DNA from 3 places in the Paenibacillus sp. 1182 genome. Region 1 is predicted to be linked to each of the others. Evidence: riboswitches for the same ligand, from Rfam matches in the RefSeq annotation. Region 1 holds a riboswitch; each other region holds the start of a gene.

Region 1 (7,827 bases):
CATTAGGTTCACGCAAAGTGGTGCTTGCGCGTGAGCTGACCAAGCTGCATGAGGAATGGGTACGAGGAACCGTGGAGCAATGCCTTGCTAAACTAGAGGAAAATCCACCGATTGGTGAGTATTGTCTAGTGGTTGAAGGAAAAGACGAAGAGGAAGAAGAACAGGAACGTCAGGCATGGTGGCAGTCCTTATCTTTGGAGTCCCACGTCGCACATTACGAGCAAGAGGGACTTACACGCAAGGACGCAATGAAGCGTACAGCCACAGATCGTGCAATCTCCAAGAGAGATGTTTACAACGCACTCTTATGAATATCTGCCTAAACAAAAAAGGGCCTTCCAACGGTTGGGTTCAAACCGTGGAAGGCAACAAGGAGTGTATATGAAAAAGGTTAGAATTAACAATATCTGATAAGTCTATTATATACTAAAATTCTCAGTTTGTCACAGGTGTTGGGATTTCAGAAATGCAATCTTGGCAAACAATTTTCCCTTTGAAGTAAATTACGTTCTCAGCATTACCGCAGAAGATACAAGCAGGCTCGTATTTTTTAAGCATGATGCGTTCGCCATCAACATAAATTTCCAACGCGTCTTTTTCCCCGATTCCCAGGGTACGGCGCAATTCGATTGGAATAACAACACGTCCGAGCTCGTCGACTTTTCTTACAATACCAGTGGATTTCATCATAATAAATCAGGCTCCTCTCGCCGTTTAAAATAATATAAGTGTCATGATTCGACAAAATTTTCTCTTTTCTGATATTTACTATACCAACGATTCCCAAAACAGTCAACCTAAAAAATGTAGTAACAGTCTGATTATGCAAAAGTATTTAGATTAAAGAGCTTTACTCATGTGCATTGCCTTATCTTATTGATGATTTATTCAATTTGTCGATTTGGAAATGTCGAAAAACTATAATTCGACATATTACGACAAAGAATGTCGAATGAGGGAAATGCTTTAGGATTTTATTGTATTTTAATCCATTATTCCGAATATTAAAGGAGCTGATATCTTGCACCAGCCACTCAGTGAAGAAAAAGTATTTAAAGACCCGGTACATAATTACATTCATGTTCAGGATACTGTGATATGGCGGTTGATCAACACGCCGGAGTTCCAACGTTTACGCCGCATACGGCAGTTAGGCACATCGTATCTTACGTTTCATGGAGCGGAGCATAGCCGTTTTTCACATTCATTGGGCGTATATGAGATTACGAGAAGTATTATTTCTCAATTTGAACGTGGAGATTTCCCAGATTGGCCGAAAGAGGAAAGGTTGGTTGCTCTGTGTGCAGCTCTATTGCATGATGTGGGGCATGGCCCATTTTCACATTCAATTGAGGAAGCCTTTCATATGAACCATGAGGATTGGACATGCCGCATTGTACTGGGAGACACGAAGATCAACGCCGTGCTACGGCAAGTCGACGAGAAGCTTCCACAAAAGGTGGCTGCGGTTATAGCCAAAACGTATGATAAGCCGATTGTTGTTAACTTGGTGACCAGTCCGCTAGATGCCGATCGTATGGATTATTTGTTGCGGGATGCTCATTCGACAGGTGTCAACTACGGCACGATTGATTTGGACCGTATTTTACGACTGTTGCGTCCTCATAATGGGAGAATTGTTGTGAAGGAATCAGGCATGCATGCAGTAGAGGATTATTTAATGTCACGCTATCAGATGTATTGGCAAATTTATTTTCATCCTGTAACACGCAGCTCGGAGATCCTTTTACGTAAAATTTTCAAGCGAGCAAAGGAATTGTTTAAAAACGGATATGAGTTTGGTTTTCTGCTGGACCCGCTGCCGGATCTGTTGAAAGGAGAGCTTACAGTAGAGCAATATCTGATGCTCGATGAGTCATTAATTCAGACCGTATTTAGCCAGTGGAAACGAGAAAAGGACGAAATTTTAAGTGATTTGAGCAGCCGCTTTATGGACCGTAGATTGTATAAATATGTAGAGATTGAAAATATGGATACAGATACCATTGACAGTATTCGGAAAGCTTTGGAAGAGGCTGGTTTGCACCCTGAATATGATTTTGAAATTGATTTTCCGACGGATCTTCCTTATGATGTGTTTCGGCAGGGTGGCTCGACGGACAACCAGATTTTACTGCTTGGACGTCAGGGCGAGGTGAGTGAAATATCCGAAGTTTCGGAAATTGTGCGCTCCATAAGTGGTATTCACCGAGGGAAATATCATATGTATTTTCCCCAGAATAAATTGAACGCGGTAAAAGACAGGCTTCCTGCCGAAATAAGGAATTATTTTGTCAAAGAATAGACAACTATATAGAAATGTAAGTAAAAAAAGGAGATGTAAACCTTGGATTTGTTCGACACTCATACTCACTTGGATGCGCCACAATTTGACGAAGATCGTGAAGAAGTTATAGCACGTGCTGTCGAATCAGGAGTAACGCGGATGATCAATATCGGATTTAATCGTGAGACCATTCCATCCACCATGAAATTGGCCGAGACGTATGATTTTATTTATGCGGCAGTTGGATGGCACCCGCAGGATGCGATTACAATGCAAGAGGGAGATTTAGAATGGATTGCATCGTTATGCAGTCATAAGAAGGTCGTAGCCATCGGAGAGATCGGTCTGGATTATTATTGGGATACATCACCGAAGGATGTTCAGCATCGGGTGTTTCGAAATCAAATTGGTCTGGCTCGTGAGCTCAAAATGCCCATTGTTATTCATAACCGGGATGCCCATGAAGATATTGTTAAGATTTTGCGTGAGGAAAAAGCGGGTGAGATTGGCGGAGTCATGCACTCCTTTTCTGGGAGCTGGGAGACAGCCCAAATGGTGCTGGATATGGGATTTCACCTTTCCTTCGGTGGTCCTATTACGTTTAAAAATGCCAAGCAGCCAAAAGAGGTGCTGGCACAGGTGCCACTGGACCGTCTGCTCATTGAAACGGACGCGCCCTACCTGACGCCGCATCCGTTTCGCGGGAAGCGAAATGAGTCTGCGCATGTGAGACTGGTAGCAGAGGCTGCAGCCCAAATTAAGGGGATTACAGTGGAGGAATTAGTGTCAATAACGACCCAAAATGCCTTGGAACGATTTGACATTCAATAAAAAAGCGAAGAAATCGATCAAAATAAAGAGATAGACGAAGCTAATCATGAATTTGTTGCAGGAAACTCGAGAATATTACAATATTTTAACCGAATATTTTGAAAAATGTACTTGAAACCTGCTTTACAACATGCATAGAAACAGGATATCATCTTTTCAGTGAATTGTTGTTTGAATGTAAACATCAACAAGTCATTTCATGAACCAGTCTCGCTGAGTCCCTTTTACAGGGAACGGGGGAACCGATATGGCTTACAGTATGTCCGGCGTATGTGCAAGAAGGGAACGTCCCTTCCGCCAGCCGGCTCGACCTAATTTCTTTTCCCGGATGGGATTGAACAGGTGGAGGAGCCGTATTTCGATTTCTTTCTGGGTCTTCGGGGTGAATGTGAAGGCGACCGCCATGAGCGGTTGACCCAAGCTAGGGCGACTCTCTACGTCCGAACCCGACAGCTAACCCCGTAAGCGTAACAAGAGAGAAGCCATCTCGTGCATGAGTTTTCCCGCATATTCACACATGCCGGAAGCCACGAAAGAGCTCTCTAGTCTCTTTCTTTGGCTTTTTTTGTTGTGAATAAAAGAAAATCTGTCATCATACTGTGGTTAAACAGGGGAGGACAGCATGCCGCGAAGACGGGTACATGGTGCAGGACAGTCGCAGTTTGGGCTTGTCTTGTAGAAAATCTGTTATAGTCACGTCAAATCTCAACTATGTCTTACTCCAGACGGCGGGCTATGTAAGGAGGACGGAGGAAATGGGCATTTTCCAAAAAGAGGAGACCCATGAGTCACGCTCATCCAGCATGTCTTACGTATTGCGTTGGAAGCAAGAGAATGTGCGCCAGGCTGCTTTGGTTGCTATTTTTCTAATCGCGCTAACGATTATGATTTCAATTCTGATGTACACGCAATCTAAAAAACAAGTCTTTTTTGTCATTGATGGCAAGGCATCTGCGGTAGAAACCCGGGAATCCAAGCTTCAAGATTTGCTGAGCGAGCATTCCATTTCACTTCAGCCGCATGATACAATTTCTATGCCGCTAAATGGAGCAGTACAGGATGGGGACCGCGTAGTCATTAAACGTGCCAATCAAGTTAAAGTATCTTCAGGCAATGAGACGAAAAAGCTGTACACAACAGAAAATACAGTAGAAGGTGCCATTCGTACCTCGGGCTATAAATTATCGTCAACGGATAAAGTTTATCCTGCGTTGGATGCCTCTGTTTCGTCTAACATGGACATAAAAATCGTCCGTGTGAAGAAACAGCAGGTCGAACAGAAAAAACAGGTGCCTTATCAGGTCATCAAAACGGCCGATCCAAGTCTTTATAAAGGCGATAATCGGGTCATTCAAAGCGGCAAATCGGGTGTGGTAGTCCAGCACGTTCAAAAGGTATATCATGATGGAAAGTTGGTATCCAAACAGCTGGTTAACAAGGAAGTTGCACAGAACCGTGTGGATAAGGTTATTGCGGTAGGAACGAAGAAAAAGCCGGTCGTTCTTGCTGCTTCCGTCGGTCCCAATGATGCGGTTAAGACAACAACGGTTAGTTCGGGCAGTGCTGTCCGTAAAGCAGGCGTCAATTTTAAATATAGCAAAGTTTTACAAAATGTCTCCATGACGGCGTATTCCTCACAGGAGCCAGGTATCGGTACACGTACTGCATCCGGCACGCGCGTGACGGAAGGCCGTACCATCGCTGTCGATCCGAGTATAATTCCAATCGGCTGGTGGGTGTATATCGAAGGAGTGGGCTTCCGCCGTGCGGAGGATACCGGTGGCGCGATTAAAGGCCACAAAATCGATGTGTATTATGAGAGTTTGAGCCGAGCCAACCAATTTGGTCGTAAGCACGGTAAAACCGTATATGTTATCGGACCGGTAAAGCCTGAAATCAACTAAAACAGGTTGTGTATGTTGAGGGCAATGCGATAGTATTAACAACATAGTTATGCCATGCTAAGAAGAGGATATCCTCTTCTTATTTTGTTTTCAAAAGCAGGGAAAGATAAATATAGCTTGCTGTGTAGCAGTGGAGGGAAATGCAAATGATCAAGGAAGTGATCGTGGTAGAGGGCCGGGATGATACGGTGGCCATTCGCCGCGCTGTTGAAGCGGATACGATAGAAACTGGCGGCTCAGCCATTAATAAAATGACGCTGCGTAAAATTGCATTGGCGCAGGAGCGGCGGGGGGTCATCATTTTAACCGATCCCGATCATGCAGGGGAGCGCATCCGTAAGATTATCGCTTCCAAGGTACCCGGCTGCAAGCAGGCCTTTATACCCGAGGCAGAAGCGACGCGCAAAGGAGATATTGGTGTGGAGAATGCCTCACCGGAAGCGATCAGACACGCTCTCGCACGGGTTCATACGACAGTAGAAGGCGCCGACCCGCTGATTGAGTGGGCGGACCTGATTGATGCTGGACTTATCACCCACCCCAATGCTGCTGCACGCCGTATGGCCTTAGGGAATGTGCTGGGTATTGGTTATTGTAACGGAAAGCAGCTACATAAACGGCTCTCTGTATTTCAGATCAGCCGCGAGGAATTTGCCGGAGCGCTGGCACAAATTGAAAGTGAAGGATTGTGATATCCGTATGACAGGAATTCAAGATATAGCAACACCGCGGCGTACAAAGGAAATTATTCAACGGCACGGTTTTTCGTTCAAAAAGAGTTTGGGACAAAATTTCCTGATTGATCAAAATATTCTCAATAAGATTGTGAATGCTGCCGGATTGGATGAGACGAAGGGCGCACTTGAGATTGGTCCTGGGATTGGCGCTTTGACTGAGAAGCTGGCGCAATCGGCCAAGGTAGTTACCGCTGTCGAGATTGACCAGCGGCTACTGCCAATTCTCGAAGAAGTGTTGGCCCCTTATGAGCATGTGAAGGTACGTCATGGAGACGTGCTGAAGCTGGATTTACGCGAGGTGTTTGCAGCTGATTTTGCAGACGTGAGTAAAGTAAGTGTCGTGGCTAATCTGCCGTATTACGTTACTACACCGATTCTGATGAGGCTACTGGAGGACAAGCTCCCTTTGGAGAATATCGTCGTTATGATCCAAAAAGAAGTGGCTGAGCGTATGGCTGCGTCTCCTGGAACGAAGGATTACGGTAGCCTGAGCATTGCAGTACAATATTACAGCGAACCTGAATTGGTCTGTATTGTACCGAATACAGTATTTATTCCCCAGCCAAATGTGGAGTCTGCAGTCATTCGGTTGCGTGTACGGGAAGCCCCTCCGGTGGAAGTGGTGGATGAGAAGCACTTCTTTGAAGTGGTTCATGCTGCTTTTGCCCAGCGTCGTAAAACGATTTCCAATAACTTAAAAAGCCGATTCTTCACCAAAGAGAACAGGGACACGCTGGAGCCGCTGTTGCAACAAGCTGGTATTGAACCCTCCCGTCGAGGAGAAACGCTAAGTATTGAGGAATTTGCGCGTCTCAGTGCTGTTCTGGTGGAAGCAGGTATATCCTAAGCTGGAACCAAACTGTGCATTCACCCATACGATATACGAGGGGTGATACAGTGTGATGAGTTTAGGAGACTTGGTCGTTCGGAAATCGTACGGCGGAGATGTCACGTTTCGCGTTGAGGACATCCAGCGGGATAAAGCGATCATTAAGGGAATAGAATTTCGGTTGCTGGCCGATTCCCCGGTGAACGATCTGGTCAGAGTGCCTGCAGACCAGATTAGCGGTAAGACTCAGCAGGCTCACATTAAGGCTGGTGAGTCTCTTAATCTGTTGCAACGGGCACGCCAGCAGCAAGCTGCTCGTAGTCAGGCAGCTCTGGTTGGGGACTGGAGTGATCCAGTCGAGTCAACGTATTTTGAAATGCCGGGAAAGGTTCTTCATCTGGATGGGGATCCCGGCTATTTGAAAAAATGTCTCAGTTTATATGAACAGCTCCGTGTTCCTGCAGAGGGACATCACGTTCATGAATCGGCAATGGCGGATACGTTGTACCGGCTGCTTCCCCGTATCCGTCCGGATATTGTAGTGATTACCGGACATGATGGCGTGCTAAAGCAGCCACAGCCTTACGATTTGTACAGCTTGAAAAGTTATAAAAATTCGCAAAATTTTGTGGCGGCAATTCAGGTAGCAAGACAATATGAACGTCATCTGGATTCGCTGACCATTGTAGCGGGGGCGTGCCAGTCCCATTTTGAGGCGCTGCTGCGTGCGGGAGCGAACTTCGCCAGCTCACCAGGGCGTATCCTGATTCACGCGCTGGACCCCGTTTACGTGGCTGCCAAGGCGGCTTTTACTTCGATCCGTGATACGGTGAATATGGGGGACCTGTTTCACCAGACAATCAGCGGCAGTCGCGGAGTGGGTGGAATTGAAACCAGAGGAAGCTATCGCATCGGCCTGCCGAAGCTTGAAAATTTGTCAACGCTTAAAGTAACGCCTTCTGCAATCTAGGATTCAAATGTGCCAATAGGATTGACTTGAACAAAAAGCCTCTGCTTTCAGAGGCTTTTTGTCATTTTTTATATAAATTATTCCTGTTCGCAAAAAATTAAATTGACAACTTATTTTTCGTGTTGTTATAATATTTAGCTCGATTTGACAATCCCTCTAAAATTCGTTATAATGGACAAGGAAAGAGGTGGTCGTTAGGCAATGGCTAAAAATACGCTGTTGGAAATCAAACGCAGTCTCGACGCACATGTAGGGCAAAAAATTTTGCT
Region 2 (7,827 bases), on a different contig from region 1:
GAGAATATAGTTGGGATGTTTCAGCCGAAGCGTATATGGATATTTACCATTTGCTCACAAAGACGGACTGAACGGAGTAGGAACACCATATTCATATTAATGAAAAAGGGAATCCCTTTAGCCAGTGTTTGGCTGAGGAATTCCCTTTTTTGCTATGATCAGTCGCCCCCGCCACCACAGCTGCTTCCACATGAAGAGCCGCTGCTACACGAAGAATGGCTACCAGAATCGCCTGAATCATGGTGAGAAGAGCCTCCATGATGAGAACTGTCATGGGAGGAATGATGATGCGAGTGATGCGTATCCCAGTTCGAGCAGCCGCTTGCCGAGCTACAACCAGATGAGCTAGCTAACCCGGCATTGCCTGTAGCATCCGGGTGCATGTGTATGGCAAATTGTTCAGGTTGATACCATGAATACCATACAACAGCTAATAACAGATAGTCGACCTGTAAATAGTTGACCTTAGGCAATTGCTTACCCTCAGGATCATCCACCGCTTTATTCACCCGCTCGCGCAGATGTTGTACAATCTTATGAACCGTTTGTTGGGCTTGCTGTGAAATGGCTATATTCTCCTGAGTATTCCAACGGTTACCTGCTGGCTGCGCCGAAGTTGTGAGTTTGTAATAGTGTGAAAGCTCGTCGTTCGGTAATGGATGATTAAAAAAAGTCCCCCACAAACTGGCGCTATAGCGGTTCCAGCCAAAGCATTCCACATACAACCAATCAAACCACGCACGCTCCTCCGGCATCGGCTGAGAGCCGCCAGAATGGGGCGCATGGTGAAGCATACGACCAAAAAAAGCTTCCGAGAATTGCTGATATTCGCGGGTAAACATCAACATTTCGTGCCATAATTCATCCACATCACTACTGAACATAGGCACACGATTCATAATCGCGCATAGCATAAAATATCGTTTTAGCTCATGCCAACGCCAATCATATTCTTGCTCCGTAATCTCTGGGTGGGCTTCCATTACACGATTCCTTACGCTATGAGCATAGGAGACGGGAATGGATTGCTCCAATAGCTGCATCAGCTCCGTAATCTCTGGATGACGCTCCTGCGTAAGGGAAGAAGGAGAAGGGGAGCTGAGGAAAAAAGCATTCCGGCGCCGTGTTTTTCTGTTTCCCCGGTTCCTGCGTAATGCACGGAATATAAACCAAAAAATGATGAGGTCTATCACAATAAACAACGTCCAAAAGCTACTCATACTATCCATGATGGCTGGCTACTCCTTTCTGAAATAACACGGAATTAAGATTTAGCGTTCGTTATTCAGCAGAGCGAATTCTTTTTTTATCTGGGCTAGCAGTTCAGGATTCGTGATTACATCGCAAGCAGTCCATGCCAAAGTTCTCGCAGCCAGCAGCATTCCTTCCATGGCTCGGTCCTGCATCGCCAAATCGCGGAATTCTGGTGTATGCAAGGCATGCTTCTCGTCAATAACTTGAATGTAAGGATGGATAGCAGGGCAATGAAGCGATACATTTCCGATATCCATGGAGCCATGATCTTCGCCTTCCGTTATATCTTCTTGCGAAATGCCAGCCTGCACCAAATTTGCGGTAAACGCATCGGAAAGTACACGGTTCGTGACCATTTCATCATAAGAAGTCTCATAATTGGAGGTCTCCAAACGACACCCGGCCTGTAAAGCAGCTCCTTCAGCAATTTGAATAACACGGCGAGTCAGCGGGTTCAGTTCTTGACGTGTAGCGGCCCTTACATAAAATTGGGCTGAGGCGTAATCAGGAATAATATTGGCTGCTTGCCCACCCTGATTAATGATCCCATGGATACGCACTGTACTTTTTACTTGTTGACGGAACGCATTGATGCCATTGAACGTTTGAATCACAGCGTCCAGCGCGTTAATGCCTTCGTGCGGGCTGGCAGCCGCGTGAGCGGATTGACCAAAAAATTCGAATTGTACAGCATCAATCGCCAGCGATTTGCCTGATTTTTCGTAACGATCATAAGGATGCGTCATAAGTGCTATGTCGCAATCATCAAACAAACCGGCAGAGGCCATAGGGACCTTAGCACCACGAGTTTCTTCGGCAGGTGTGCCGTATACCCGTACTTCTCCACCAGTTTCGTCGATGATCGACTTGAGGCCAACGGCAGCACCGGTACTCATCATGCATATCAGATGGTGCCCACAGGCGTGTCCTAAACCTTTCAGAGCATCATATTCTGCCAGAAAAGCAACAATCGGTCCGGATTTTTCAGCTTTGTAAGTTGCAATAAAGGCTGTTTCTATGCCCAATACGGGTGCCTGGACCTCAAAACCGTGAAAAATGAGTTCTTCTTTTAAACGGGCAGCGGCCAGAAATTCCTCGTTTCCAAGTTCAGGATTTGCCCCAATATATAACGAAATGTCCTTAAAGCGTGGGGCATGCTGCTCAATTGTCTTTTGAATGGTCTGTTTAAAATTCATGCTGAAAACTCCTTTATATAAGCTGTAATGTAGGTACTGCGCTAGGTATGCTGAAATTGTACTATAACATTCATTGCATAATCATGCATATTCATTTATAATGACACAATCTTATTTATTATAAAGAATTTAAGGAGAGAAAAAAAGATTGAAAAAGGCATATCGTTTTACCGCCCTGGTTTTGACGGCGGTTATCTTGCTGTTGACGGGTCTTCCCATGCTCAATGCATACGGAACGGAAGCAAAGCCACAGAAAAAACTTGTAGTGGGCATGAGTGCCGACTTTCCGCCGTATGAGTTTCATAAAGTTATTAACGGTAAGGATACTATTGTTGGCTTCGATGTGGAAATCGCGAAGGAAATCGCCAAAGATTTGGGTGCGGAGATGGTCCCTGAGGACATGAGTTTTGACTCTTTGCTACCTGCTCTGCAAAGTGGTCGCGTAGACTTGGTACTGTCCGGTATGACACCGACGGATGAGCGTAGAAAAAGCATTGATTTTTCAGATGTATATTATCGCTCCAAGCAAGTCATTATGGTACGCCCAGAGGATAAAGACAAATATCCTACGATGGCTGCTTTGAAAGGCGAGAAGATTGGCGCGCAAAAGGGGAGTATTCAGGAAGAAATTGCTCAAAAAGTACCCAATGCCTCTGTAACCTCACTGGACAAAATATCCGATCTGGTACTCCAGCTGCGGACCCAGCGTATCAACGCTGTTGTGATCGAAGATACGGTTGCTAAAGGGTACACGTTAGATGGGACCGTAACACTTGCCAAAGCGATACCTGAGGATGCCGGAGCAGAAACTGCTGTAGGTATACGCAAGGGGAACGCAGAATTGCTTGCCTCTGTAAATAAAACGTTGGCTCGCCTGAAAGCGGACGGGTCGATTGAAAAGTTTTCTACAGAAGCGAGTGCACTCTCGGCAGATCGACAGGTTTCTTCTAATAACATCGTAGATATTTTTTGGAAATACCGCAGTCTTTACGCTACGGGTATTGGTTACACTCTGTTGCTGTCTGCACTCGGAGTACTGTTTGGATTTATCATTGGTCTGATCGTATCCTTGTTGCGGATGAGTGGTATACGCATCATTGAGTGGTTAGGTACCACATATGTGGAGATCCTGCGTGGCACACCTATGCTGGTGCAGCTCATGATCATTCACTACGGGATTGCTTTGACGCTGGGTGTCAATTTTACTCCACTCCAGTCCGGTATAATCACATTGTCTCTGAATAGCTCGGCATATCTGGCTGAAATTTTCCGTGCAGGTATCCAGGCAGTAGACCGTGGACAGATGGAGGCCGCACGCTCATTGGGTATGGGACGAGGCAAAGCTATGCGTCACGTCATTTTGCCACAAGCGTTTAAATCTATTTTGCCTGCTATAGGTAATGAGTTTATTACAATTATTAAAGAATCCTCCATTATTTCGACTATTGGTATGGTGGATATTATGTATCAAGCCCAGGTCATTAAGAATATTACCTACGAAGGATTAAGTCCGTTCATAATCACAGCCGCTATTTATTTTGTAATGACATTCAGCTTGTCTAAGCTGCTTGGTTTATGGGAAAGGAAGTTGAGAGCCAGTGATCACCGTTAAACAATTGCGTAAATCGTTCGGCAAGAATGAGATTTTAAAAGGCATTGATATAGATATCGCCAAAGGAGAAGTTGTCGTTATCATCGGTCCCAGCGGTTCGGGGAAGAGTACGTTTTTGCGTTGTATGAATCTGTTAGAACAGCCGACGGATGGGGAGATTTTATTTGAGGGCGAGCCGATTACAGCTCGTGGTCATAATATTAATGTAACCCGGGAAAAAATGGGGATGGTGTTCCAGCATTTTAATCTGTTCCCACACAAAACAGTGTTGCAGAACCTGACGCTTGCACCGACGCAGGTTAGAAAACAGTCAGGTAAGGAAGCGGAAAAAATTGCATTAGAACTCCTGCGTACCGTGGGGCTCGAGGATAAGAAGAATACCTATCCGAACCAGCTATCCGGTGGTCAGAAGCAACGTATTGCGATTGCGCGTGCTTTGGCCATGCAGCCGCACGTAATGCTGTTCGATGAGCCGACTTCTGCATTGGACCCTGAAATGGTTGGAGAGGTTCTGGATGTAATGAAGAAGCTCGCCGAAGGCGGTATGACAATGGTAATTGTAACGCATGAAATGGGCTTTGCCCGCGAGGTAGGCGATCGAATTATCTTTATGGATAACGGTCAAATTGTGGAGCAGGGTGCACCAGACCAGGTATTTGGCACTCCAAGCCATGATCGCACTCGTGATTTTCTTGCCAAAGTATTGTAAGAAAGTGCTGGTCTAATCATAAAAAAGCTCTCCGTTGACGGAGGGCTTTTCTTATTTTGTCACCATTTCCCCATACTTTCGTAACAAATATCGATTTCTTAATGACAAAATTGTAACGAGTGTAGTATGATGTTCAGGGTTCCCAACATTTTCATGCGGATAAGGTTACAAAATTGTGATATTATGCAGTAAGCCAAAACTTACCGGGACAGCATGCGGTTAGACAAGCGCTGAAATGCTGGCCCAAACTATGGGAAGTGCGGGGGACGTAACAACGGCAGCCATTCCGATACGTCATAAGACGATGAGGAATATGCCTAGGGGTGAATTGCACAAGCATAGGGCTTCTCCTGAGTCCGAATCCGACAGCTAACTTCGCAGGCATAAAAGAGGAGGTACATATCTTTGAAACATTTAAAACATATTGGTAAAACGATGAAAATTGCGGTGCTTGCCGCAGCTATTGCAGGGTTGGCACAGACAGCTGGAATAGCGGATGCTGCCTCGCTTCACACTGCCAAAGAGGGCGATACCTTCTTTTTGCTTGCTCAACGTTATGGAGTATCGGTAGACGAGCTAACAAAGGCTAACCCAAACATTGCCTCCAGCAATATATATGCAGGTCTGCAAATTAAGGTGCCTGGCGAAAAAAGTGTAAAGGCAGCTTCGGAATCGAAGCCGCAGCTTCTTACGGAGAAAGCAGCAGCGAATGAGGCGCCAACGATTGAAGCTTGGGGTAAAACATTCAACTATAGCAAAATAGTTGACGTTAAGGCTTCAGCGTATTCTGCCGCAGCCGATGAGAATGGTAAATGGGGCGCAGTGGACTACTACGGCAATCCGCTTAAACTAGGTACAATTGCGGTAGATCCTAACGTCATTCCGATGGGCACGAAAGTACTGGTTACAGGCTACTCCCATCCAGGTTTGCCGGATCATTCTTTTGTAGCTGTCGCTCGCGATCAGGGCAGCGCCATTACAGGAAAGCGGATTGATATCTTTATTCCAGGCAACAAATCATTTGTGAACGACTTTGGATTTCAAAATGTGAAGCTGTACGTTATTGATAAATAGCATTGTACGTATATACAGTTTAATTAAACATAATATATATTATGTAAACATAACGCCTATATCCGTATATATCTAGGTCGGACTCTTATCAGGTCCTATCCGTAAAAAGGCTGTCTTGACGAGCAGAATACTTCTGCTGGTAAGACAGCCTTTTTACGTTGCTTTAGCTTGGACCTCAATTATAAACATACTGTTATTTTCGTTCCGATGTGTGGAGTAGCCGGGGGACTGTCACAAATTTGTAGCCCTTAGCTTTTAGAGAGTGAATTAGACCCGGCAAAGCTTGGACAGTGCCTTGCAAGTTGGAACTTTGACCTCCACCAGCGTGCATTAAAATAATAGAGCCAGGCCCTGTAGCTGGAATCACATTTCGCTGAATTTGTGTTTTACTTAGTCCCTTCCAGTCGAGAGAGTCTACATTCCAGTTGACAATCATGTAGCCATGACGACGTGCCCACTTTATTTGAGGCTCTGTAATTTCACCGTAGGGTGGACGAATCAACTTGGGGCGAAAACCTGCGCTGGCTTGTAAAATACGTTCTGTTTTTGTAATCTGGTTGCGAAAGCGTTCTGGTGTAGCCTTCCTAAAATCCGGATGAGTATAGGAATGATTTCCTATAGCATGGCCTTCACGGATAATACGACGTATAATCCCCGGATGCTTTTCCGCACGGTGACCGACGATGAAAAAGGTGGCTTTGATGCCGTTGGCGTGTAATACGTCCAAAACCTGCGGCGTATACCTAGAATCGGGCACATCATCAAAGGTTAAGGCAATTTGGCGGGTGTGTGGGCCGCACATTTTAAAAATGTCCGCATGTTTTTTACGCAACATTGCTAATGTAGGAGTAGCTCGATCTGTACTCAGATGTACAGAAGAAGCAACAGCTGCTTCCTTGGGATGGGGCGTTCCGATCTTGGGAGGCGCATCCGCGTGAACGGGTAAACTTGAAAATGCTAGTAACAGTGCCAAGCATGGCAACACTCCCCTGTACGGCATATGTATCCCCCCTTTTCGTGCAGTGGTACCTAGTGGTGCTCTCGACTATTATGTACCTGTCCTATTAAAAATATGCTGGTTACCAAGTTAGGCTCATAAACGTCTGGAAAGAAGTTCGCGATGAAATGATTATCAATGAAGATGATGGAGCTAAACGTACATATTCTCTTAAACATGACCGAAAACAAGAGCATTTTCGCAAGTTTTAGCCTTACAACGGATTCGGTATCCCGTGACAGCTGGTGTATAATGGGGTTGCAATTCATAATTATACAGACATGGAATTGAAGGAAGGAAGGATAAAAGTGACCGACTTGTTTACTCCTTATCAATTAAAGGGGCTTTCTTTAAAAAATCGGATTGTTATGCCCCCGATGTGCCAATTCAGTGTGGAGGCCGAGGATGGAAATCCGACGGATTGGCATCATGTCCATTATGTGAGCCGAGCAGTAGGAGGTGCTGGTCTTATTATTGTGGAAATGACAGCGGTTCATCCTGATGGACGTATTACGGATCGTGATTTAGGTATTTGGAGTGACGAACATATTCCTGCATATCGTAAGATTGTAGAGGAAGTTCACAAGTATGGTGCCAAAATTGGCATTCAACTAGGCCACGCTGGACGCAAGGCCGAAGATGCTGAGCAACCTGTGGGTCCTTCTTCGATTCCTTTTAGCGAACGCCTTAAAAAGCCGCACGCCTTAAAGACAGCAGAAGTCAGGGAACTGGTTCAGGCATACAAAGAAGGCGCGCGCCGCGCGGTGGAAGCCGGTTTTGATACGGTTGAGATACATGGCGCTCACGGCTATCTGATCCATCAATTTCATTCGCCTTTAACAAATACGAGAGAAGATGAATATGGCCAGGATCTGTCACTGTTCGGTGTTGAGGTCATACATGCTGTTAAAGAGGTTCTTCCTGCTGATATGCCTGTGCTTATGCGGATATCTGCCAAAGAATACGTCGAGGATGGATATAATGT
Region 3 (7,827 bases), on a different contig from region 1:
TAAAATCGGCTATAAAAACGGAATTCTCCTCGGTCTACTTATGGTATCCATCGCACTTCCTCTAACTGCACTTCCAGCAATATTATCGCTTCAAGCTGTTATTTTAGCTATTTTAGGGGTTAGCATGGGTATGGTCCTTGCTCCCTGCTTACCTCAACTTGCTGATATCTCTCAACGAAGTGGAATTCATTCTTATGGAATTACTTTTGCACTCTATAACACGGCATACTCGATTGGCCTAATGATCGGCCCTATTTTGAGCAGTACTCTCACGGATCTAATGAATATTAAGTTCTCTTATTTAATCATAGGCATTATTGTATTTATATACATGTTCGTACTCGCTTCAACCTTAAGGAAAGCCAAAAATTCATATCCCCATAAGAAATAAAACATTTTATTACATATTTTTACACCACAGAGCATTCCAGTCCCTGAAAAAAAGGTATCCCTCAAGCTTATCGCTCAGGAATACCTTTTTTTGATCCATCTATGGCTTGACATGCTCTACTTTCATTTGCGCCTCAAGCGCGAGATTCAGCTTGAGCACGTTGACACGCGGCTCGCCGAACACGCCGGCGCTGCGGCCTTCTGTCTGCTCCTGCACCAGTGCTCTCAGTTGATCCTGCGGGATACCCGTCAAGCCGCTAATGCGCGGAATTTGCACCCATGCAGCCTGTGGCGAGATGTGTGGGTCCAGACCGGAGCCGGAGTTCGTAATCAGGTCCACCGGAACCTGACTAACAGGCACATCCGGGTTATGCTTCTGCCAATCCGCAATAGAGTCCTTGACTCGCTGTATCAAGGCCGGATTCGACGGTGCGTAGTTACTAGAGCCTGAACCAACCCCATTATAATCAACGCTCGATACCCGACCTTGAAAAAACGCCGAATCAGTGAAAGACTGCCCAATCAGTTCGGAGCCGACCACCCGCTCCTCCGCGTCACGAAGCATACTGCCGTTTGCTTGCTGCGGAAACAGAACCTGCGCTATTCCTGTACTGGCTAGCGGATATGCCAAACCGCACAAGAGAATCATCAGCACCGAAGTTCGCAAAGCCACTCCAATAACTGTACTTCCTCGCATCTCTTGTCTCTCCGGTTTTCCTTCCGACACAGTCCCGGTCCCTGTATGTTTGTTATGACCTTGTCCGCCAGATTCAGCTTTTTCGTGTGCAGCAAATCTGCGTCCAGACATCATCCGATAAAAACCACTCATGTCGTTCACCCTTTCTGCGCTAAATCCACAAATGCACCAGCAAATCAATGGCCTTTATACCGACAAACGGTACGACCATACCGCCCAGACCGTAAATCAGCAAATTCCGTCCCAGCAGGCGATCCGAGCTCATCGGCTTATACTTCACGCCCTTCATGGCCAGCGGAATCAAAAGCGGAATAATAACCGCGTTAAAGATCAACGCCGACAAAATAGCGGACAGCGGGGAGCCAAGCCCCATGACGTTCAAAGCGCCCATTTGTGGAATGGCTAGCATGAACATCGCCGGGATGATGGCAAAATATTTGGCAACATCGTTCGCAATGCTGAACGTTGTCAATGCTCCGCGCGTCATAAGCAGCTGCTTGCCGATCGCGACCACCTCAATAATTTTGGACGGATCGGAATCCAAGTCCACCATATTAGCCGCTTCTTTGGCCGCGACTGTGCCGCTATTCATGGCAAGACCTACATCGGCTTGCGCCAACGCAGGTGCATCATTGGTGCCGTCTCCAGTCATGGCAACCAGCTTACCCTGTTCCTGCTCACGTCGGATAACCGCGATTTTGTCCTCCGGCTTGCTCTCAGCTACAAAGTCGTCCACACCCGCTTCTCGAGCAATTGTAGCTGCTGTCAGCGGATTATCTCCGGTACACATGATCGTACGGATACCCATTTCCCGGAGCTGATCAAACCGTTCCTTCATGCCTGGCTTCACTGTATCCTTTAAATAAATAATACCGTATATCTGATCATCTAGCGCGACTGCCAACGGTGTACCTCCTTCAGAGGCTACCTGATTCGCTTTTTCCTCCAGATCGGCTGGAACACTGCCATTTTGCGATACGATCCATTGCCGAACGGAATCCACTGCGCCCTTGCGTACCTTTCGTCCATCGGCCAGATCCAGACCACTCATCCGGGTCTCCGCCTTGAATTCGATAAAGGTTCCACCTGCCGCCAAGGATTCATCCAACGTATGCTCCTGTTTGCGCATCAACTCGAGAACCGAGCGACCCTCTGGCGTCTCATCCTTCATAGAGCTAGTCGCTGCCCACTTCACTAGCTCTGCCTTCTCCACGCCCTCTACAGGCACGAATTCACTCGCCATCCGGTTCCCGAAGGTGATTGTACCTGTTTTATCCAGAATCATCGTGTTGATATCCCCAGAAGCTTCTACCGCCTTGCCTGACATGGCTAGCACATTAAACTGGGTGACCCGGTCCATACCGGCAATCCCGATGGCTGACAACAGTCCTCCAATCGTGGTTGGAATCAGACAGACTAGCAACGAAATCAGCACAGGAACAGGCAAATCAATGTTAAAATGACGGGCAATCGGCGCTAGCGTAACCACCACAATTAGAAAAATAATCGTCAAGCTAATCAGCAAAGTGTTCAGCGCAATCTCATTCGGCGTTTTTTGCCGCTGAGCGCCTTCCACGAGCGAAATCATTTTATCAATAAATGTCTCGCCCGGCTCTGTCGTAATCCGCACCTTAATCCGGTCACTAACCACTCGCGTTCCGCCGGTTACCGAGCAAAAATCACCACCCGATTCCTTGATGACCGGAGCCGATTCTCCCGTAATTGCAGATTCATCCACCGAAGCCAAACCTTCAATGACCTCACCATCGCTTGGAATCATTTCACCCTGGGAGACAATAACTACGTCCCCCTTACGCAACTCGGTTGAGCTAACCACCTGAATGTCATTTCCGACGAGCTTGTTAGCTTGCGTGTCCTGCTTGGATTTTTTTAAAGAGGCAGCTTGTGCCTTACCCCGCCCCTCCGCGAGCGCTTCGGCAAAGTTGGCAAAAAGCAACGTAAACAACAGAATAACAAACACGGCCAGGTTAAAGCCTATTTCCTTGTCAGTTCCAAAATAACCGGGAAACAGTAACATTAGCAGCACGACCAATGTACCGATCTCCACGACGAACATGACAGGATTTTTCATCATCATCATCGGATTTAATTTTATAAAGCTATCCTTGATCGCATGCTTCAAGATGCTTCTGTCCAGCATGTGTTTGCGTTGTTCCTTCATGGTCAAACACCCCGTTCATCCATTCTCATTTTCTTCTTCACATGGTCAAAAATTCAGCAACAGGTCCCAATACGATGACAGGTAAAAAGGTCAACGCACCAATCAGCAGCACGACCCCGATCAGAATGGCTCCAAATAACTTGTTGTCCGTGCGCAGTGTCCCCGTCGTCACCGGAGTCGGCGCTTTGGCATTCAACGAAGCCGCCACAGCCAACAATGCAATCATAGATACATATCGCCCGAAGAACATAACCATCCCCGTTGTTACATTCCAGAATACGTTGTTATCTGAAAGACCTTCAAACCCCGAACCATTATTTGCGGCAGATGACGCATATTCATAGAGCACCTGAGTCAACCCGTGATAGCCAGGGTTAGTGACCGCATCATATCCCCAATGACTCATAAACGCAAGCGCAGTTGGGGCGAGAATGAGAAACGGATGTACCAAAATGGCAATGGCGATCAGCTTCATTTCCTTGCCTTCAATTTTCCTTCCCATAAATTCCGGAGTTCTCCCGACCATCAGTCCGCATATAAACACACCCAGAATCGCATACATCAGCATATTCATCAGCCCGACACCCTTGCCGCCAAAAATGACGTTTAGCATCATTTCTCCCAAAGCAGCCATGCCACCTAGCGGGGTTAGTGTATCATGCATATTATTGACCGAACCTGTCGTTGCCGCTGTTGTGACCGCAGTGAATAAAGCCGATTGTCCAATACCGAAACGAACCTCTTTCCCTTCCATGCTTCCCTGAGAAGCATCCACACCCAGTGTCTGGATTAACGGATTACCTGTCTTCTCAGACACATACGTAATGGATAGAAAAATTAGAAACAATACCATCATGGAGCTAAAAATAATCCAGCCCTGCTTACGATTACGGGCAAACAATCCAAAGGTATACGGCAACGAAGCCGGCATTACCCACATTGCCAAAATTTCCAGCACGTTCGTCCAAGGACTTGGATTTTCAAAAGGATGCGCAGAGTTAGCTCCCGCATAACCGCCCCCGTTCGTCCCCAAATGCTTGATGGACTCCAGAGAAGCAATGGGTCCCATAGAAATTTGCTGTTGTGTTCCGCTCAGCGTCGTAAGATCCGCCGTAGGCTGTAGCGTCTGTGGTATCTTCAATCCCACCAGCACCAGCGTAAGCACAAAGGCCAGTGGCAGGAAAATCCTTATAATAGCTTTAATAAAATCTTGAAAGAAATTGCCCATCCCTTCACCGCGCCGCGTCAATCCTCTCATAAAAGCCGCAGCAACCGAAAAACCGGAAGCAGCCGAAGTGAACATCATCATCGTGACGAACGCCATCTGTGTCAGATACGTAAGCCCGCTTTCTCCGCTATAATGTTGGAGATTCGTATTCGTCATAAAGCTGATTACCGTATTAAAAGCTAGTGATGCTTCCATATTACTGTTTCCAGCCGGATTACCGGGAAGCATTCCCTGTAAACGCAACAGCAAGTAGCTGATTGCCACAAGCACGACGTTCGTAGCAATGAAACTCATAACATACGTAGTCCAACGCATGCTCTCCACTTTCTTCAAGCCTACTACCTTATAAATCAGCTTTTCTGTTCTGCCAAAAATCCGATCCGTTCGATTCGGTTCATTCGAGAATACATGATACATATATGTACCCATTGGCTTTACCAAGAGCAGCAATATAACGATCACAATTCCAATTTGAAGCAGCTCCATCCTCTATTCCTCCTTCAAAATGCTCCTGCGTTTGGAACAACAGACCCGATTAGACCATCTATGAAGTGCACACGTTTGCGAAAACCTGCTACCAATGATGCTTTAATGCTCAGATCTGTTGTTCCCGCCCGCTCTATCCCTACAAGTGACTAGAACTTTTCAGGGTTCAGGAGTGCGTAGATTAAATACATAAACACAATAGCCGTAAGCCCGAGTATAACGATCATCCTCTTCGTCCTCCTTTAGAGGTCTGCGCATCACACCAGCGTACAAACAGCAGTATCACTCCATAACTCACAGCCATGACGAGCAGCATGTATATATCCATCATGTTTATACCCTCCGTATCGATCCTCAGATCGCCATTCTTATTCCATCATAAAATCATAAAACAACTATGTCATAAGTGCTTATCCGTTCAGCAGAAAACCCACCTCTCCGTTCAATGTGTAGATCACATGGTCCGCTCCCAATCCCCGATAAATTCCTTGTGGATTACAGCCGTGTGTAATAACATAGATCGATTCCGATGTTAGTGGTCGACATATTTGCAGGAAACGGCAAGTCAGATTCAAGCTGTTCTCGAACAAATACACACTACCAATTTCTTTTTTTGGAAAATTCCATTTTCCCGCTTGCATGGTATTGATGCGGACAATGTGCTCCACACCCATTTTTTTGAGCTGTCGTTCCTCCTGGGCGCTATTCGTGAGAACTGCAAACGCCAATTTTTTGAAAATAAGCAATTTCACAAAACTTCTGCCCGCTTCATTCGGTGCAGTGACAATAATTAACCGACCTTCCATCAGTAGCTCCTCTCCCGGTATAAAAAGACAACAAAAAGAAGCCGAAGGAAAAAGGCTTTCCTCCGGCTTCTGACATATCCATGATAAAATAAACCATGGCTGCACACGGCGGTTTGTTGCCTCTCCCTGTACGCTTACGAGGTTAGCTGTCGGATTCGGACGTGAGAGTCGCCCTATTTCTGGCACTTGACCGGAAAATTCACCCCATGAGACACACGGCTTCCGAAGCCGTACAGTCTCGATTGGTTCCCCCGCTTTTGCAACTGCAAAATTCAGCGCTATAGACATTTCGTTGTTGCTTCATTCAAGTTAATTTGAAATTACGTCTTGAATCATACACCCGCGCATGGAAGACTGTAAAGCTCAACTGCAGGGTTATAAATCGGGCTTTAGAGCATAGAAGATTAATAATAACGCTTACAATGCAACTATGCTTCTCACATCTCCTTTAATCTCTGTTTTTCATCCCTTTTTGAAAATGACAAGCATGTCAATATTGGCGTAGGGTAAAGCGTTATTGGCCTTTTTTTGTAAAAAGAGAAGAAAATACGCTATATGTACCAGCTAAACACCGATTTAACCCGCTTTTATAAGAAGAAACAACTTAATTCGCTCCATTTGCGGTGCGATTTACTGTTTTGAGCAAAATACGATTTTACAGCGCCTGAAGGCTTTATACAGCTTTTCCAGGCTTGCAACCCTTCTTTAAATTGTCTAAAATTTAATTGCTGAATATTGAATGAGGAGAGATGCTATGACCGTTTATGAATATGATGCGCAAACCCTGCAAGGGAAACAAATTCCGTTATCCACATTTGAAGGGAACGTTCTGCTTATCGTGAACACTGCCAGCAAATGTGGGTTAACCCCCCAATACAAAGCGCTACAAGAGCTATATGACCAGTATCATGAACAGGGGCTCGAAATTTTGGGATTTCCCAGCAACCAGTTTGCCAAACAAGAGCCAGGTTCCAGTGAGGAGATCTCCGAGTTTTGCCAGATCAATTATGGTGTCACCTTTCCGATGTTCGCCAAGACAGATGTCAATGGCGATCAAGCACACCCCTTATTTCGCTACCTGACCCAAACAGCTCCGGGGGTATTAGGGTCCAAAGCGATCAAATGGAATTTTACTAAATTCTTAATTACAAGAGAAGGTAACGTGTTTAAGCGCTATGCACCGCAAACCACTCCAGATAAACTGGCGGGAGATATAGAGAAGCTTTTGCAGCAAAACTGACATTCTTCATTATCACAGTTAATAAACGACCTGTTGCAACCGTGGCTTCCGTGGCTAAAGAATATAACGAAAATGCTTAACAAAAAAAGCACCCTTTCACGTAAACCGTGTCAGGATGCTTTTTTAACTAGGTCTTGCATATAATGCGGTCGAGAGGACTCGAACCTCCACGGGCGTACGCCCACTACCCCCTCAAGATAGCGTGTCTGCCATTCCACCACGACCGCAAATCATAATGTATTGAGGCAACAGATTTATTATACTCTCTCATCAACTATTTGTAAACAAAAATATTATAATTATTTTAACTTACATATATGAGCGATAATAATACCGTCCTGCATAAAGATAACCGCTTGCTGAACTATGCATTAATGTTGCCCCCTTACGGATTATCAGAACCACCTAGCACTTAACTAAGTAATTAATTTGACGAAATAACGTATTTACGATTGTAAAAACACGTATAAAAGTGTATCATAGTTTCAGATGGTTAATTCTAACATGTTTACTGATGATTATTATAACACACCAATTATTCCGTAAGAATCCGTAAGGGGCGATTTCTTTTGAACAACAAAATGCCTGTCACCTCCTTCGGGTGGGCCATCAAACAACGGCTTGTCGAACTTCGACTGGATCAGAAAACATTTTGTGAGACACACAATATTCCGCCTTCACGCTTGTCCAATCTGATTCACGGCACCCGCAAAGCACAAAGGTACAGAAAACAAGTTGCTGCAATTCTGAACATCGACGATAACGATTATAAGGAGGCATCGCCACTCTAAATCCAAC

The links. Region 1 has a riboswitch for cyclic di-AMP ahead of JOD82_RS27125 (resuscitation-promoting factor). Riboswitches for the same ligand answer to the same signal wherever they lie in the genome.
Region 2: another riboswitch for cyclic di-AMP. It lies ahead of JOD82_RS02150 (3D domain-containing protein); the one in region 1 lies ahead of JOD82_RS27125 (resuscitation-promoting factor).
Region 3: another riboswitch for cyclic di-AMP. It lies ahead of JOD82_RS15590 (hypothetical protein); the one in region 1 lies ahead of JOD82_RS27125 (resuscitation-promoting factor).

Annotation. Positions count from the first base shown of each region.
Region 1 is NZ_JAFICR010000020.1:9,663-17,489, forward strand. Features, by position in the region: gene rsmI (16S rRNA (cytidine(1402)-2'-O)-methyltransferase) at 1-311, shown strand, start outside; gene JOD82_RS27105 (AbrB/MazE/SpoVT family DNA-binding domain-containing protein) at 436-690, opposite strand; gene JOD82_RS27110 (HD domain-containing protein) at 1,022-2,305, shown strand; gene JOD82_RS27115 (TatD family hydrolase) at 2,348-3,118, shown strand; cyclic di-AMP (ydaO/yuaA leader) riboswitch at 3,320-3,602, shown strand; gene JOD82_RS27125 (resuscitation-promoting factor) at 3,874-5,022, shown strand; gene rnmV (ribonuclease M5) at 5,169-5,714, shown strand; gene rsmA (16S rRNA (adenine(1518)-N(6)/adenine(1519)-N(6))-dimethyltransferase RsmA) at 5,722-6,606, shown strand; gene yabG (sporulation peptidase YabG) at 6,662-7,558, shown strand; gene veg (biofilm formation stimulator Veg) at 7,760-7,827, shown strand, end outside.
Region 2 is NZ_JAFICR010000001.1:431,410-439,236, forward strand. Features, by position in the region: gene glgA (glycogen synthase GlgA) at 1-71, shown strand, start outside; gene JOD82_RS02130 (glycine-rich domain-containing protein) at 159-1,229, opposite strand; gene JOD82_RS02135 (M20 family metallopeptidase) at 1,272-2,450, opposite strand; gene JOD82_RS02140 (ABC transporter substrate-binding protein/permease) at 2,599-4,062, shown strand; gene JOD82_RS02145 (amino acid ABC transporter ATP-binding protein) at 4,049-4,771, shown strand; cyclic di-AMP (ydaO/yuaA leader) riboswitch at 5,002-5,170, shown strand; gene JOD82_RS02150 (3D domain-containing protein) at 5,177-5,845, shown strand; gene JOD82_RS02155 (polysaccharide deacetylase family protein) at 6,039-6,845, opposite strand; gene JOD82_RS02160 (NADH:flavin oxidoreductase/NADH oxidase) at 7,151-7,827, shown strand, end outside.
Region 3 is NZ_JAFICR010000007.1:111,773-119,599, forward strand. Features, by position in the region: gene JOD82_RS15565 (MFS transporter) at 1-391, shown strand, start outside; gene kdpC (potassium-transporting ATPase subunit KdpC) at 491-1,219, opposite strand; gene kdpB (potassium-transporting ATPase subunit KdpB) at 1,239-3,269, opposite strand; gene kdpA (potassium-transporting ATPase subunit KdpA) at 3,307-4,983, opposite strand; gene JOD82_RS29780 (potassium-transporting ATPase subunit F) at 5,133-5,210, opposite strand; gene JOD82_RS15590 (hypothetical protein) at 5,394-5,789, opposite strand; cyclic di-AMP (ydaO/yuaA leader) riboswitch at 5,905-6,077, opposite strand; gene JOD82_RS15595 (glutathione peroxidase) at 6,544-7,029, shown strand; tRNA gene JOD82_RS15600 (tRNA-Leu) at 7,174-7,256, opposite strand; gene JOD82_RS15605 (hypothetical protein) at 7,599-7,820, shown strand.